DNA from 3 places in the Micromonospora sp. NPDC049645 genome. Region 1 is predicted to be linked to each of the others. Evidence: riboswitches for the same ligand, from Rfam matches in the RefSeq annotation. Region 1 holds a riboswitch; each other region holds the start of a gene.

Region 1 (5,310 bases):
GAACGCGTGGACGAGACCCGGCATGCCCAGCGGCGGGCCACCGAGGCGGGCCTGGCCGCCCTCCCCCAGGTAGCCGCCGAGATCGGAGCCCAGCAGGAGGCGGTGCAGCGGCTGGAGTCCGAGTACCGACGGCACCTGGCGGATGTCGAGGAGGGGTGTGGAAGTAGCGCGGACGAGCGCCGCCTGGAACGCCGGCTGCGCCTCGGGGTGCTCGCCCACAAGCGTCGGGAGATCACCCGACTGCGGGACAACCGGGAGATCGACGACCTCGTGCTGCAGGAACTCCAGGCCGCGCTGGACAACGAGGAGATCCGGCTGCTGGGACGCGGGCCCAACGAGTGAGCCCGCCGCCGAACGGCGCGGCTCAGAGCACCTGGTCGAGGAACCGCCGCAGCCGTGGGTGCTCGGCCCGCTCGAAGATCGCCTCGGGTGGTCCGGCCTCCAGCACCACACCCCGGTCCATGAAGGCGACGGTGTCGGCGACCTGCCGGGCGAAGCCCATCTCGTGGGTGACCACCACCATGGTCATCCCGGCGGCGGACAGGTCGGCCATCACCCCGAGGACACCCTTGACCAGCTCCGGATCGAGCGCCGAGGTCGCCTCGTCGAAGAGCATCACCTCGGGCCGCAGCGCCAACGCCCGGGCGATCGCCACCCGCTGCTGCTGACCGCCGGAGAGCTGCGCCGGTCGGGAGTTCGCCTTGCCGGCCAACCCGACCAGCTCCAACTGGGCGCGGGCGACCGCGTCCGCCTCGTCCTCGCCGAGCTTGCGCAGCCGGCGCAGCGCCAGCGTGACGTTGCGCAGAACGCTCATGTGCGGGAAGAGGTTGAACTGTTGGAACACCATCCCCACCCGCTGCCGCAGCGCGTCCGGGTCGTCGCCCAGCACGGTGCGCCCGTCCAGCAGCACGTCACCGCGGTCCGGCTCGATCAGCCGGTTGACGGTGCGCAGCAGCGTGGACTTGCCCGAGCCGGACGGGCCGATCACGCAGGCCGTCGCACCACGGGGCACCGTGAGGTCGACGCCGCGCAGCACCCGGTTCGGGCCGAAGGCGAGGTGCACGTCGCGTACGTCGAGGCTGACCGAGGTGGTCGTTTCGGTGGTGGTCATCGCCGGTCTCCCCGGGTGGCGGTGGGCAACAGTGCGTCGTCGTCCTCGTCGTCGGGCGCGGTGGCCGGCCGACCGTTGCGCAGCCGCCGGTCGATCCAGTTGACGACGTGCGTCAACGGGACGGTCAGGGCCAGGTAGCAGAGGCCCGCCAGCAACAGCGCCGACTCGTTGCCGGTGGTGGCCGCGTAGTCCTGCCCGATCCGGAACAGTTCCCGCTGGCTGGCCACCAGGCCGAGGAAGTAGACCAGGCTGGAGTCCTTGATCAGCGCGATGAGCTGGTTCACCCAGGCCGGCAACACCCGCCGGACGCCCTGCGGAATGATCACCAGCCGCATCGCGTCGGCCCAGGAGAAACCGAGGGCGCGGGCGCCCTCCAACTGAGCGGCCTCCACCGACTGGATACCCGAGCGGAAGATCTCCCCGATGTACGCGGCGGCGATGAGGGACAGCGCCAGGATGCCCAACGGGTAGGGGTCGGGCCCCCAGACCTGCATGCCCAGCGGGGCCAACCCGACCCCGATCAGCAGGATCGTCGCGGCGGCCGGCAGCCCCCGGAAGACGTCGGTGTAGACCCGCGCCGGCCAGCGCAACCAGCGGCTACGGGAGATCCCGGCGACGGCCAGCAGCAGGCCGAGGACCGAGCCGAGCAGGGCGGCGGAGACCGCCAGGATCAGGGTGTTGGGCAACCCGACGGTCAGCATCTCGGGCAGCGCCTCGCGCATCGCGTCGGCGTCGAAGAAGGTTTCCCACAGGGTGCTCAACGGATCCATCGGTCGCCTCTCCTACCGCCCTGCTCGCTCGTCACCGGCTCAGGACGCGGCCGACGCGGACGCCGACGGAGCCGTCGGCCCTGTCGGCGTGGCCGACGCCCCCGAAACCTTCACCGTGCCGCTGCCCGGCGTGAAGTCCGCCGGGATGGGCCGGCCGGGGTAGTACTGCGCCTGCAACCGGCTCCAGGTGCCATCGGCGATGACCTCGTCGAGGCCCTTGTTCAGCGCCTCGCGCAGCTTGTCGCTGCCCTTGGCCACGGCGTACGCGGTCGGTGCCGGGCTGAGCTGCTTGGCGGCCACGGTGATCTTGCCGTTGCTGTCGGCGGCCGACTTCTCGCCGATCTCCGCCGGGGCGATCCAGGCGTCGGCGGTGCCCGCCTTCAGCTGGTTGATCGCCCCGTTGTAGTCCGGCACCCGCACCGGGTCGAGCTGCTTGCCGGTGGCGTAGTCGTCCTGGACGGTGCCCTGCACCACCACCACCCGCTTGCCGGTGAGCTGGTCGAAGCTGGTGATCGGCGAGCCGGCCGGGACGTCCAGGCCGAAGTAGCCGAAGTCGTAGCCGTTGCCGAAGTCGACGGTCTTCTTGCGCGCCTCGGTGATGGTGATCGAGGAGCTGCCGACGTCGAACTTGTGGTTGTTGACCTGGCTGAGCAGCGCGGAGAAGTCGGTGCCGACGAACTCGACCCGGAGGCCGAGCCTGCCGGCCACGGCGGTCAGCAGGTCGTTGTCGAAGCCGGTGAACTTGCCGTCCTTGAGGTACACGTTCGGTGGGGCGTCGGTCAGGGTGCCGGCCCGCAGCACGCCCGGCTGCGCCAGCCCGTACGGGTTGGCGGTGGCGTCGGACGAGCTGTCGTCGCCGCAGGCGGTGAGGGCGGTGGCGGCCAGGATCGTGGCCGCGCCCAGGGCGGCGGCGCGGGTCAGGGCAGGAAGGAATCGCACGGCTGTCTCCGAAGGGTGGTGTCTCGGCGCGCACGGGCGTGCGCCGCCGACGGCGCGCCCGATGGGCGTACCGGTGGAAAGGAGTGCGGGAAGGGGTGTGCTAGAGCGCGATGCCGCGACAACAGGCGGCGCTGCACATTCGCATCATGTCCACGTGCCGTCGCCGGGTCAGTGCGGGCGAGGGCCAACCGGCGCGGACGTCAACGACGTCGGTCGGTGCGGGGCTGCTGAGGATGCGCATGGTTCTCCCGGGTCTGTGCTGACCTGGGTGCCAGGCCACGCTTGCACCGACGTCGTGCCGGTGCCTGGTCTTCACCCGGGGCACCCCACCGCGGAGGAGGGTTGCCGGCCAGCGAGCCGGGGCTTCGCGCTGGCGCTCATGACCTGCGCCGAGGCTAGCAGCAGGAACGGGTGTGTCGTCCAGTCGTTATGACCACGCTCACCGTCCGCGACGAGCTGACCGCTCGCAGCTCAGCCGGCGTGCACGTGCGGTCGCCGGTGCGGGTCGGGCTCCTGGCGACGCAGGATCTCCCGGGTGACCGAGGCGATGGCGCCCTGCCCGAATGCCAGGTAACGCAGGAAGTTGCGAACCGGGCCGCCCTCGGACCACTCGAAGTAGATGTGTGGACGCCGACCACTGCGGTCACGGATCTCCAGCAGCAGGGCGGCGAGCGCGGTGGGCACCGACGAGCTGGCCAGACTGAGCACCGGGAAACGGCCGTCGAGCACGCTGCCGCGGACCAGCAGCTCGGTTTCGAAGTCGGACGGGTCGGTGACCTTCACCTCGACGAATATCACGTCACCGTCGTCGGGGAAGTCGTTGTCCGCCACGGTCTGGGCCAGCTTGGCGCGGTACTCCGTCTCGTCCCGCCGATCGGGCTCGTGCGCGATGAGGCGGATCCGCCGGCCGGCGCGCTCGTCGATCATCCGGGCCGCCGTGGGATCCAGGTCGACCCGGTCGACGCGCAGTTCGTAGGCCCGCATCAGCCGGGACAGCACCGACACCACGATGATCGCGCTGATGAAACAGATGGCGATCTTGACGCCGTCCGGGCGTTCCACCACGTTCGCCAGCGTGGTGTAGACGAAGATCACCGCGATGACTCCGAACGCGACGCCCCGGCCGCGCTGACGCCGCCGTAGCGTCGCGAGCGTCACCGCCGTCGCGGCCGAGGTGATCAACACCAACACACCGGTGGCGTACGCGCCGCCCTGCGCGTCCACGCTGGCCTCGAAGACGATCGTGATCAGGAACGCCACGGCGGTGAAGACCAGCACCAGCGGCCGGACGGCTCGCGCCCAGGTCGGCGCCATGCCGTACCGGGGGAGGTAGCGCGGCACGAGGTTCAGCAGACCGGCCATCGCCGAGGCGCCCGCGAACCAGAGGATCCCGATGGTGGACAGGTCGTAGACGGTGCCGAACACCTCGCCGAGGTGCGCGTGCGCCAGGTAGGCCAACGCCCGGCCGTTCGCCGGCCCGCCCGGCTTGAACGCCTCGGGTGGGATCAGCACGGTGGTCGTCACGCTGCTGGTGATCAGGAAGACGCTCATGATCAACGCGGCGGTGGTGAGCAGCCGGCGGGCGCCACGGATCCGGCCCAACGGTCGCGCCTCCGAGTCCTGCGGGTCGCCCCGGACGCTCGGCATCACCGCGACCCCGGTCTCGAAGCCGGACAGGCCCAACGCCAGCTTCGGAAAGACCAGCACCGACAGCCCGACCACCAGCCACGGATCGCCGTGCCCGGTGGTCAGCATGGTGGTCCAGTCCCGGACCGCGGTCGGATGCGTCACCACCCGCCACAGCGCGTCGACCACCACCACCGCGTTCAACGTCAGGTAGACCGCGACCAGGACGACGGCGATCCCGATGGCCTCGGTGAATCCCTTGAGGAACACCGCGCCCAGCAGCGACACGAGCAGCAGCGTGACCAGCACCTCGTGCCCCTTGAGTCCGTTCGGCCAGAACGGGTTCTCGTCGATGTGCGCGGTCGCGTCGGCGGCCGAGAGGGTGATGGTGATGATGAAGTCGGTGGCCGCGAAACCCAGCAGCACCAGCACCAGCAACTTGCCCGGCCAGTAGCCGAGCAGACGTACCAGCATCGCGATGGAGCCCTCACCGTGCGGGCTCTCCACCGCCACCCGCCGATAGACCGGCAGCGCGCCCAGCAGGGTCACCAACACCAGCACCAGGGTCGCCACCGGCGACAGCGCCCCGGCGGCCAGCGCCGCGATGCCCGGCTGGTAACCCAGCGTGGAGAAGTAGTCGACACCGGTCAGGCACATCACCTTCCACCACGGGTGGTGCCGGTGCTCCGGCGGGCGCCCGTGCGGCCCCGGGTGCTGCACGGCCTGGTCCGAGCCAGCGGCGAGCAGCCACCCCCGCAACCGGCCGGCGCGTCTGTCGACCTTCACCGGCGCGTCCCCCGTCATCCCGCCCACGGTCACCGTGAGTATCCGCCCGTCGGGTCGTCGGCGTCCGCCGGTGCGCGG
Region 2 (5,310 bases), on a different contig from region 1:
CAGCGCTTCCAGCGCCCGGTCCAGCGCGTGCGCGCCACCGGCCTGGAAGGCCATCACGAACGCCTGCCCGCTGGTGAACTGCACCGCGTTCGCCAGCTCGAAGATGTGCTTGTGCAGCCGGTCGAGGATCTCCAGGCAGACGCCCACCCGGGCCTGCGGGCCGGCGTCGCGCCACGCCGGCAGCGCGGCGGAGGCGGCGCTGACCAGCTCGCCGGGGCCGGCGTGCGGGTAACGCACCGCCAACTCCACCCCGAACGGGCTCGTCTCGGTGGCGACCCGTGCGCCGCTGCCGGGCTGGTCGAGCGGAAAGTCACCACCGAGGTACGCCTCGAAGGCGGCCTTACCGTCGGCGGCGGCGGTCTCGCCGTACACCCGGGGGCTGGGGGATTCGGGGTAGGCGGACCAGTAGCCCCGCTCCGTGATCGCGGTCAGCGCACGGTTGAGGGTGTCGGCGTGCCTGTCGTACAGGGGCTGCGGGGTCTCCGTCATGCCCGCCATCATGCCTGAGTCAGGTCCGCGAACAGTAGCGCGAATGCCCGGCAGCGACGCATGCCTGAGTCAGGTCCGCGAACAGTAGCGCGAATGCCCGGCAGCGACGCATGCCTGAGTCAGGCCCGCGAACAGTAGCGCCGATACCCGTCAGAGGGTGAGCTGCCAATCGGTCCAGGAGTCCACCGGGCGGAAGCCGAGCTGCTCGTTGATCGCCACCATGTAGCTGTTGCTTGTCGCGTTCCAGGTGTCGATCACCCGTACGGCCGGCTCGTGGGTGAGTAGGTGGTGCAGGTTCTCCGCCTTGGCGATGAGGCCGAGCCGGTGCCCACGATGAGCCGGGTCGACGATGGTGATCTGCTGGAAGGCGTGCCAGTCGGTGCTGGCGCCCACGTCCAGCAGCGTCCAGGCGACCAGCCGGCCGGACGCCTCGTGCCGCATTCCGAGGTGGTAGCGCCGCCGGCCCCGGGCGTCCAGCGCCCGTTCGTTGCCGCGGATGCGCTCGGCGTCCACCTGCTCCGGCTCCCACTGCACGTCACCCATGGGCGCGTCCACCATCAGCCGGCCGTCGAGGTAGGCGATGTCGGCGACGTACTCCTGCGGGGTCGCCCCCTGCCAGCAGACCGACTGGTAGCCCTCGGCTCGCGGACGGGCCTCGGCGAGCGCCGCCCGCAGCGCGATCCGGTCGATCTCACCGACGTGCAGGCGGCGACGCACCTCGGCGAGGGCGGGGTGGGCTCCGGTCGCGGCGGCGAACGCGTCGCCGGCCACGTTGCGGGCGGGTCCGCCGGGCAGCGCGGAGACGGCCATCGCCACGACCCGCTTGCGGCCGTGCTCGCGCAGCAGGCGCACCCCGTACTCGTGCAGGGCCCGGCCGACGCCGCGACGCCGCAGCTCGGGATGCACCAGCAGGTCCGCGGTGGCGTTCTCGGTGTTGTCGAGCTGCGGCAGGTCCAGTTGGAGGTAGCCGGCCGGTACGCCGTCGAGTCGGGCGAGTGCCCAGAGCGACCGGGTGCCGGGCATCGGCGTGTGGAACAGCGCGTCGAAGCGACGCCGACAGGAGGGCGGGAAGTCGGGCAGATCGGCGTCGTTGGCCGCCGACCCGATCCGGTACGCCTCGTCGACCGACGTCCGGTCGGCGCCGTCGAACGACGCGATCGTGATGCTCATGCCGCTGAGGGTGCACCCCGGAAAAGCGATCGGGCCAGCGAATTAACCGCTGGCCCGATCGAACGTGGTCGGGAGGGACACTCGCACAACGCCTCCGGCGTTGGGTCGCAAGAACTTCAAAAGTCTTCGGCGAAATGCCCTCCCGCACGGAGCATCTTGCGCCGTCCGGTTCCTGCCGTCAAGTCCGTAGGGGCGGGTTTTCCACACTCACTGCGAAAAGCCAGTTACCCGGCGGATCCGCCTGGTCCTCCGACCGGGTGGCCGCCCATCCCCCACTCGGAGAGCGGCCGGCGCGCGCCGGGGCGCCTCAGCCGAGCAGGCCGGCGTCGCGGGCGGCGCGCAGCGAGGGCTTGATGTGGTGGGTCGGCCCGACCTGGCCGGCCACCGCGTCGATGGTCTTGAGACCCTCACCGGTGTTGAACACGACGGTCTCGGCCGCCGGGTCGAGCCGACCGGACTCGACCAGCTTGCGCAGCACGGCCACGGTCACCCCACCGGCGGTCTCGGCGAAGACCCCGGTGGTACGGGCCAGATCACGGATGCCCGCCCGGATCTCGTCGTCGTCGACGTACTCCATCCAACCGCCGGTGCGGCGAACCGCCTCCAGGGCGTAGAGGCCGGCGGCCGGGTCGCCGATGTTGAGCGACTTGGCGATGCCGGTGGGCTTGACCGGGATGATCGTGTCGGTCTCGGCGTGCAGGGCGGTAGCGATCGGGTTGCAGCCGGCGGACTGCGCGCCGAAGACCTTCCAGCCACCGGCCGGCGCCTCGACCAGGCCGATCTCCACCAGCTCGGAGAACGCCTTGTCGATCTTGGTGAGCAGCTCGCCGCTGGCCATCGGGATGACCACCTGAGCCGGGATCCGCCAGCCGAGCTGCTCGGCCACCTCGTAGCCGAGGGTCTTGGAACCCTCCGCGTAGTACGGCCGGACGTTCACGTTGACGAACGCGGTGTCCTCGAACTCGTCGGTCTCCACCAACTCGCCGCAGAGCCGGTTGACATCGTCGTACGAGCCGTCGATGGCGACCAGGTCGCCGCCGTAGACGGCAGTGGTGATGACCTTGCCCTGCTCCAGGTCGCTGGGGATGAAGACCACCGACGGTACGCCGGCGCGGGCGGCGTGGGCGGCCACCGAGTTGGCCAGGTTGCCGGTCGACGCGCAGGCGAAGCGGCTGAAGCCGAGCGCCTTGGCGGCGGTGAGCGCCACCGAGACGACCCGGTCCTTGAACGAGTGGGTGGGGTTTGCGCTGTCGTCCTTGACCCACAGCGGCGCGGTGATGCCCAACTCGGCGGCGAGGTGCGGGGCCGCCACCAGCGGGGTCAGCCCCGGGTCGAGGGTCACCCGGCTGGCCGGATCCTGACCGGCGGGCAGCAGGGCGGCGTACCGCCAGATGTTCTGCGGGCCGGCCTCGATCTGCTCCCGGGTGACGGTGGCCAGTGCGGCGAGGTCATAGTCGACTTCCAGCGGACCGAAACACTCGTAACAGGCGTGCTGGGCGGCGAGTGGGTAGCGGGCCGAACAGGCACGGCAGACCAGGGCGCGGGCGGGGCTGGCGGAGGTGTCGATGCCGGATGCGGCGAGCGTCGACGTCATGTCGAGAGTCCTCTCATCTTTCCCCGCATCGCACGGTGCGGCGGGGACGGAATTGGCACCTGCCCCGCGGGTCGCTCAGCGGTGAGCGCGCGGGGTGGTTGCCGGGGCGTCGTCGGGCCGTATCCCTCAGCCCCTCTGGATGAGGTATTCAGTTGTGCCGTCGAGTCTACGCAATACCACGCGGGACGCCCACGGGTGTCCCGCGTGGTGAGCAGTCCCACCAGCCCCGCCACGAACGGACCCACGGGATCCCTGCCGCACGGGCGGCGGTGGCCGGGGCGAGTCGCCTCACCCCGGCCACCAGGTCGTGCGTCAGTTCCCCGGGTAGGGATCTCCGCAGTCGCGGCCGTTGGCGTAACCGGGAACGTTGACGAAGGCGATCGCGTCGTACGCCACGTCAACGGTGCCCTCCGCCTGGGCGACGATGTTGTCGAGCTGGACCTTGGCGCCCGGGTAGAGCCACGTCCACCCCAGCGACACCCACTTGTCCTCCCAGTTCGCGGAGTTCTGGTCGATCGAGCAGACGATCTGGTTGTCGGAGCCACCGGGACCGCCGTCGCCCTGCGAGATGATGTAGTCCACCTGTTCGTTGGCGCCGTGCGAGGGCAGGTGTACGACGATCTCGTAGTCGTCCGACGGCAGGTCGGTCGTCCAGGTGCCCAGCACCCGGTGACGCTTGTACTCCTCGCTGCCCCCGGAGTCACCGTCGTACGAGTGGGTGAACCAGGTGTGCCCCAGATAGCCGGCACCGACCTGGTGCAGGTCCACCTGGCCGTACAGGGCGGCGTTCGAGCCGAAGGGGCTGCCGGTGCGCAGCGTGAACTTGCCACCCCGGGGCTGTGGCGCACACCCCAACCGGTTGAAGCTGGAGTCCCCGTTGCTGTCGTCGATGACTGCGGCGACCGTGCCGATGTCGGCCTTGAACGGTGTGCAGGCGGTCGGATAGACCCGCAACAGCGGTGGCTCGGACGAGAACAGCGGGAACGCCAGTCGCTCCTTGGCGCACTTGGCGGCACACCCGTCGCTCCAACTCGTCGTGCCGTGCCACCAGCAGTTCGAGTTGTCGGACGGGCAGGCGTTGAGGACGTTGGGAGTGCAGTAGTTGACAGTGCCGCAGAACTGGTAGCGACCGGGCAGCTGGAGCTGGTTGTTGGAGTTGGTCCCGAAGGCCGGCGGCAGGTACTTGTCGAACGGTTCGATCCACTGCCACTGCGGCACCTCGGCCCAGCCCATGATCTTCTCCGGGTACGACCAGTCGGCCGGGTGGCTCGCGTCGTCCTTGTCGACCCGGAGGAACGGGTCGCGGGTCGCCTTGTACTGCGGGTTGGCCGGGTTGTTGAACCAGCCGACGCCGTATGGACCGCCGGTGTTCTGGTAGACGCCCGAGTTGTAGCCCCACACGGCCAGGTACCAGTTCTCGATGAAGGCCGGGTTGCCGTTGTTGACCATGGATCCGGTCCGCGCCACCTCCAGCCACTTCGCCTGGAGGATCGCCATGCCGGCGGCGATGTTGGCCTGGTAGTCCATCGCGATGGCCTGTTGCTGGTAATAGTTGTAGGTGGTCTGGCCCCGGGCCATGCCGTCGGTCACCTGGGAGATGCCGTAACCGCAGTCCGCCGACGAGTAGTCGATGATGCGGATGTCCTCCTCGTGTGCCCGGTGACCGTAGTAGTCCGAGATCAGCGGGTTACCCGCGTCGCCGGGCACGGCGTGCCACGACGCCTGGGCCAGGTTGGTCTCCTGCGCGAGGATCGCCAGCATCAGCTGCGCCGGCACGTTCGGGGCGTTCGTCGGCTTCTTGAACATCACCTGCGGCTTGTAGGGCTCGCCGGCGCCCGGAGTGCTCCGATCGTTCAACAGCACACCGTTGGCCGCCTGGTCGACTGCCCACTCGACCTGGTTGGCGCTGGGCTGGAGAACCTGGGTGGACAGCTCGTTACGACCGATCACGCACTTCGGCTGGCCCGGGTCGGTGATCGGCGGCAGGTCGTCCAGTGCGGCGGCCATCGGGCCGGTGAAGGTCGGCCGGGCCACGTCGGCGGGGGCCCGGCGCTCTG
Region 3 (5,310 bases), on a different contig from region 1:
AGGACGAGGAACCGGTGCCCGATCCGATGCCGGACGCGATCGGTCACCTCGCCGAGTCGGTCCGGCTGCTCAAACACGAGTTCGCCGCCGGCGAGCAGCCGGACAAGGCCCGGGAGCGGTCGCTGCGGGCGGTCAGCGAGGCCGGCCGGGCGTACGGCGAGGGGGTCGGCTTCTCCGGCAGTGTGGTGATCGCCCAGATCCGGACCACGGCCAGCGATCTGCTGGTCGCCTCCGGGATCGAGCAGGAGGAGGCGAACCGGTGGATCCGCACCGCCTTCGGGGAGCAGGAACGACCGGTCGGTGAGGCCGCCGAGCCCGCCGAGCGGCCGAAGCCACCCACCGCCCCGCCGATCGGTTGAGCGCGAGCCCCCGCGGGTCGGTTGAGCGCGAGGCCCCCCGCGGGTCGGTTGAGCGCGAGGCCCTCGCCGGCCGGGCCTCAGCCCAGCTCGGCCAGCGCCGCGATCAGCCGGTCCACCTGGGCGGCCGTGCTGCCCAGACCGATGCTGGCACGCAACGCGGTGGGCGGCAGGTCCCGCCGGCCGGTACGCCCCGCCGCCTCGCCAAGCAACCGCCGGGCCAGCGGATGGGCGCAGAACAAACCGTCCCGTACGCCGATTCGGTGCTCCCTGGCCAGCCGCGCGGCCACCTCGGCGGAATCCCAGCCGGCGACCACGAACGAGACGATGCCGACCCGGGGCGCGTCCGGGCCGAAGGTGCGCAGCTCCACCACGTGCGGCAGGGCGGCGATGCCGGTCCGCAGCCGGGCCAGCAGGGCCTGCTCGCGGGCGGCAAGCGCGACCCGGTCCGCGTCGTCGAGCGCCGCACACACCGCCGCCAGCGCGACCGCGCCGAGCAGGTTCGGGGTGCCGCCCTCGTGTCGTGCCGGCCCGGTCGCCCAGGTCACGTCATGGGTGGCCGGCCCGACGTGGCTGGTGGCCCCACCGCCGGCCAGGTAGGGCGGGGCGGCGTCCAGCCAGTCCGCCCGGCCGATCAGCACCCCCGCGCCGAACGGCGCGTACAGCTTGTGACCGGACACGACCAGGTAGTCGACGTCGAGCGCGAGCAGGTCGACCGGGGCGTGCGGGGCGAGTTGCGCGGCGTCGAGCACGATCCGGGCACCGTGCCGGTGGGCCACCCGGGCCAGCTCGGCGACCGGCCACCGTTCACCGGTCACGTTGCTGGCACCGGTCACCGCGACCAGCACCGGCAGCGCCGGGTTGCTGCCCCGGCGCAGCTCGGTGAGGGCGGCGGCGAGGTCGCGTACCGCCCCGTCGGGCTCGGAGGGCACCGGCAGTCGTACCGAGCCGCGCGGCCAGGGCAGCAGGTTGGCGTGGTGCTCCCCGGCGAACGTGACCACCGTCGTGCCGGCCGGCACGGCCCGGGCCAACAGGTTGAGCGCGTCCGTGGTGTTACGGGTGAAGATCACGTGATCGTCGGCGCGCGCGCCGAAGAAGTCACCGATCGTCTGCCGGGACTGCTCGTACGCCAGGGTGCAGCGCCGCGACAGCGCTCCCGCGCCGCGATGCACGCTCGCGTACCAGGGCAGCAGCTCGGCCACCGCGTCGGCGGCGGCCCGCGCGCACGGCGCGGTGGCCGCGTAGTCCAGGTTGATCTCACCGGGCACGCCGAGGACGTCGAGCGGCGCGGACGGCGCGGCGGGAAGGGTGGGCAGCGAGGGGACGCAGGTGACGGACATGCCGGAACCTCCGGGGTCAGGGACCCCGGGTGCGGCATCGGGACGGGGTCCGCGCTTGCCCAGCACACCGATCGGGCTGGGCCCGGTCATCACCCGGGGCACCCCACCGCGAACTCGACGAGGGTTGCCGGCCAGCAAGCCGGGGCTTGACGCTGGCGCTCGTGACCTGCCGGCAGCATAGCGGCTACCGATGCGACCGAACCAGCCGGCAGTGGATGGCTACGCTGACCGCATGGCCGACACCCCGCCCGGTTCACCGCTGCCGCCGTCGCCCGCGTCCGCCCCGCCCACGGCCCCGTCCGCGCCCACCGCCCCGGCCGGTGCCGAAGCCCCCCGGATGCCGCTGCGCCGACTGGGCTGGCGGCGGTTCCTGGTGCTGGCCGGGGTGGTGCTGTTGATCGCGGCGTGCGCGGTGTTCATGGTCTTCACGCTCGGCCAGTCACTCGGGGCGCAGGCCCTGCTGATCGGCGTGGTCGCCGCCATCCTGCCGGTGCCGGTGCTGGTCGCCTGCTTCCTCTGGCTGGACCGGTACGAACCGGAGCCGCTGAAGTATCTGATCTTCTGTTTCGCCTGGGGTGCGTTCGTCTCCACCGCCGCCTCGCTCACGGTGAACGACTTCGCCGCCAACCGTTTCGCCGACTGGGGTCTGCCGTCCGCGCTCACCGGTGTGCTGGTGGCGCCGTTCATCGAAGAGCTGACCAAGGCGCTGGGCCCGATCCTGCTGCTGGTGTTCCGCCGCCGGGAGTGGTCCGGGATCACCGACGGCCTGGTCTACTGCGGGCTCTCCGCGGTCGGCTTCGCGATGGTGGAGAACATCCTCTACCTGGGCGGGTTGGGCTACGCGTCCGGCGCCGACCGGTACGGCCCGGCCACCGGCATCCAGCAGGTCATCGCGATCTTCATTTTGCGGATCCTGCTGTTCGGGTTCGCCCATCCGCTCTTCACCTCGATGACGGGTGTGGGGCTGGGTATCGCCTCCCGCACGGCCGACCGGCGCATCCGGGTGCTCGCCCCGATCGCCGGTCTGCTGTTGGCGATGATGCTGCACGGCACCTGGAACCTGCTGCCCACGCTGACCCAGGCCACCGGCGAGGCCGTGATCATGCTGTACGGCTTCCTGGGCCTGATGGTGCCGGTCTTCTTCGGCACGGTGGGGCTGGCGCTGTGGCTGCGTGCCTGGGAGGGGCGGCTCACCGAGCGTGCGCTACCCGACTACGTACGCGCCGGCTGGCTCAGCCCACCCGAGGTGGCCGCGTTGAGCAGCCTCGGCCGACGGCACGCTGCCCGCAGTTGGGCGCGGCGGGTGGCCGGCGACGCCGGGGTGCGGGCGATGCGCGGCTACCAGTCCGCCGCGACCCGACTGGCCCTGCTGCGCGACGGGACGCTGCGCGGGCTGGACCGCAAGCCCGCCGACCAGGAGCGGACCGCCCGCGAGGAGCGGGAACTGCTGGACGCGATCAGCTCGTACCGGTCGTTCTTCGTCGGTCGGGACCCGCAGGCCCCGGTGGGCGTCTGGGACGGCAGCCGCTACCACCTGCGCTTCCCGGACGGTACGCAGCGGTCGGTGGACGCGCCGGACGAGCCGGTGGTGCCGATTCCGGTGGTGCTGGCGCCCGCCCCGGCCCCGCCCGGGTACGCCCCGCCCGGTTGGCCCGGCCCACGACCGGCGTCGCCCTGGCCGCCGGCGCACCCCTGAGGCGGGCGGTCGCCGGCTGACCGTTCAGCTCATCAGGGAGGTGAGGAAGTCACCGAAGCCCTGGAACATCGCGATCAGGGCGGCCCCGATCGTCCGGAACATCTGCGCCGCGCCGTCCGGCCGGAAGGCCACGAAGTAGATCAGGAACGCGACAAAGCCCCAGGTCAACAGCTTCTTCACGAATACCGGCATCGTCCCTCCCCAGGGCCACGGTCGCCGGATGGCTTCCCGTCGTGGGGCCGGGCAAACGGTGCGGGACGGGGCCCGGTGGCCGGGGGAGGTGCGTCAGAGGTAGAGGCCGGTCGAGTCGTTCTCGATCCGTTCGGCGGCCACGGCGTGCACGTCGCGTTCGCGTAGCAGCACGTAACCGCGGCCGTGCAACTCGACCTCGGAGCGGTCGTCCGGGTCGAAGAGCACCCGGTCGCCGGAGACGATGGCGCGGACGTTGGGCCCCACCCCGACCGCGGTGGCCCAGGCGAGACGCTTGCCGACCGCCGCCGTCGCCGGAATGACGATGCCGGCGGTGGAGCGGCGTTCGCCCTCGCTGCCCTCCATCCGTACCAGCACGCGGTCGTGCAGCAGGCGGATCGGCAGGCCGGCGTCGAGATCGTTGTCGGCGGTCACCCCGCAGACGCTACCGTGTGGCCGACGGCGGCCGGCCGGTGGTTACGCCGGAGGTGGTCGGGGCATTGTGTGGCTGAACCGCCCCACGGTGTCGGGAACGGACGTATGCTGTCCGACCTGTCGCCGTCGGCGGGCCGGGTTTTCTGCCAGGAGGTGCGCTTGAGCCGCTTCGAGCGGGTACGCGGGCGGCTTCGCCGCGCCTACCAGTCACGACAGGAGTCGACGCGCGTCGGCGAGCGCACTCCGAGTGACGCGCTGGACGGTGCGTCGGAGGCGGCACGGGTGGCATCGCCGGCCGCGCCGGGGCCGACCGCGCCAACGAGCGCCACGGTGTACGGCGCGGAACCTGCGGCGGACCTGCACAACTCCACCTCCAGTCGGGACGACGCCGACGTTCCGCACGGGCTGCGGATCGCCGCCGCGTGGTGCTGGCGACTGATCGTGATCGGCGTGGTGGCCTGGGCCCTGCTGCGGATCGTCAGCACCGTCAAGATCGTGATCATTCCGTTGGCCATCGCGCTGCTGCTCTCCGCGCTGCTCGCCCCGGCGGTGGGCTGGCTGCTGCGGGCCCGGTTCCCCCGGTCGCTGGCGACGGCGGTGGTGCTGGTCGGCGGCCTGGCCGCGGTGATCGGCACGCTGACGCTGGTGGTCAACGAGTTCATCCGTGGCGTACCGGAGTTGAGCGAGAAGTCGTCCGAGGGTGTCCGGCAGATCCAGAACTGGTTGAAGACGGGCCCGCTGCACCTCTCCGACACCCAACTCGACCGTTACATCGACGAGGCGCAGGCCTGGATCAACAACAACACGTCGAGGTTCACCAGCGGCGCGTTGAGCACCGCTGCCACGCTGGCCGAGGTGCTGACCGGCACGCTGCTGGTCCTCTTCGCGACGTTCTTCTTCCTGCGCGACGGCAGCCGGATCTGGCGATTCCTGGTCCGGCTACTGCCGGTGGCCGCCCGGTGGAAGGTCGACGACGCGGGCCGCGCCTCCTGGCAGACACTCGTCGCCTACGTCCGGGCGACCGTCCTGGTCGCCTTCATCGACGCGGTCGGCATCGGCATCTTCCTGGTCATCTTCGACATCCCGTTCGCCTTCCCGCTGGCCGCGTTGGTCTTCCTCGGCGCGTTCATCCCGATCGTCGGTGCGGCGCTCTCCGGCGGCGTGGCGGTGCTGGTCGCCCTCGTCGACAGCGGCCCGGTCACCGCGTTGATCATCCTCGGTGCGGTGATCGGCGTGCAGCAGATCGAAGGCCACGTGCTCCAACCGCTGATCATGGGACGGGCGGTCGCCCTCC

The links. Region 1 has a riboswitch for S-adenosylmethionine ahead of AB0J33_RS13345 (ABC transporter substrate-binding protein). Riboswitches for the same ligand answer to the same signal wherever they lie in the genome.
Region 2: linked by a shared signal. The riboswitch ahead of thrC (threonine synthase) and the one ahead of AB0J33_RS13345 (ABC transporter substrate-binding protein) in region 1 are both predicted to bind S-adenosylmethionine.
Region 3: linked by a shared signal. The riboswitch ahead of AB0J33_RS10230 (aminotransferase class V-fold PLP-dependent enzyme) and the one ahead of AB0J33_RS13345 (ABC transporter substrate-binding protein) in region 1 are both predicted to bind S-adenosylmethionine.

The regions. Positions count from the first base shown of each region.
Region 1 covers NZ_JBFAOI010000004.1:398,706-404,015, forward strand. Annotated here, with positions in the region: gene AB0J33_RS13330 (Na+/H+ antiporter) at 1-342, shown strand, start outside; gene AB0J33_RS13335 (amino acid ABC transporter ATP-binding protein) at 365-1,111, opposite strand; gene AB0J33_RS13340 (amino acid ABC transporter permease) at 1,108-1,881, opposite strand; gene AB0J33_RS13345 (ABC transporter substrate-binding protein) at 1,921-2,820, opposite strand; SAM riboswitch class IV at 3,094-3,205, opposite strand; gene AB0J33_RS13350 (amino acid transporter) at 3,292-5,250, opposite strand.
Region 2 covers NZ_JBFAOI010000003.1:375,500-380,809, forward strand. Annotated here, with positions in the region: gene paaN (phenylacetic acid degradation protein PaaN) at 1-489, opposite strand, end outside; gene AB0J33_RS10305 (GNAT family N-acetyltransferase) at 640-1,659, opposite strand; gene thrC (threonine synthase) at 1,967-3,253, opposite strand; SAM riboswitch class I at 3,264-3,399, opposite strand; gene AB0J33_RS10315 (hypothetical protein) at 3,566-5,310, opposite strand, start outside.
Region 3 covers NZ_JBFAOI010000003.1:354,379-359,688, reverse strand. Annotated here, with positions in the region: gene AB0J33_RS10235 (FUSC family protein) at 1-359, shown strand, start outside; gene AB0J33_RS10230 (aminotransferase class V-fold PLP-dependent enzyme) at 437-1,696, opposite strand; SAM riboswitch class IV at 1,743-1,863, opposite strand; gene AB0J33_RS10225 (PrsW family intramembrane metalloprotease) at 1,887-3,392, shown strand; gene AB0J33_RS10220 (hypothetical protein) at 3,417-3,584, opposite strand; gene AB0J33_RS10215 (co-chaperone GroES) at 3,678-4,016, opposite strand; gene AB0J33_RS10210 (AI-2E family transporter) at 4,122-5,310, shown strand, end outside.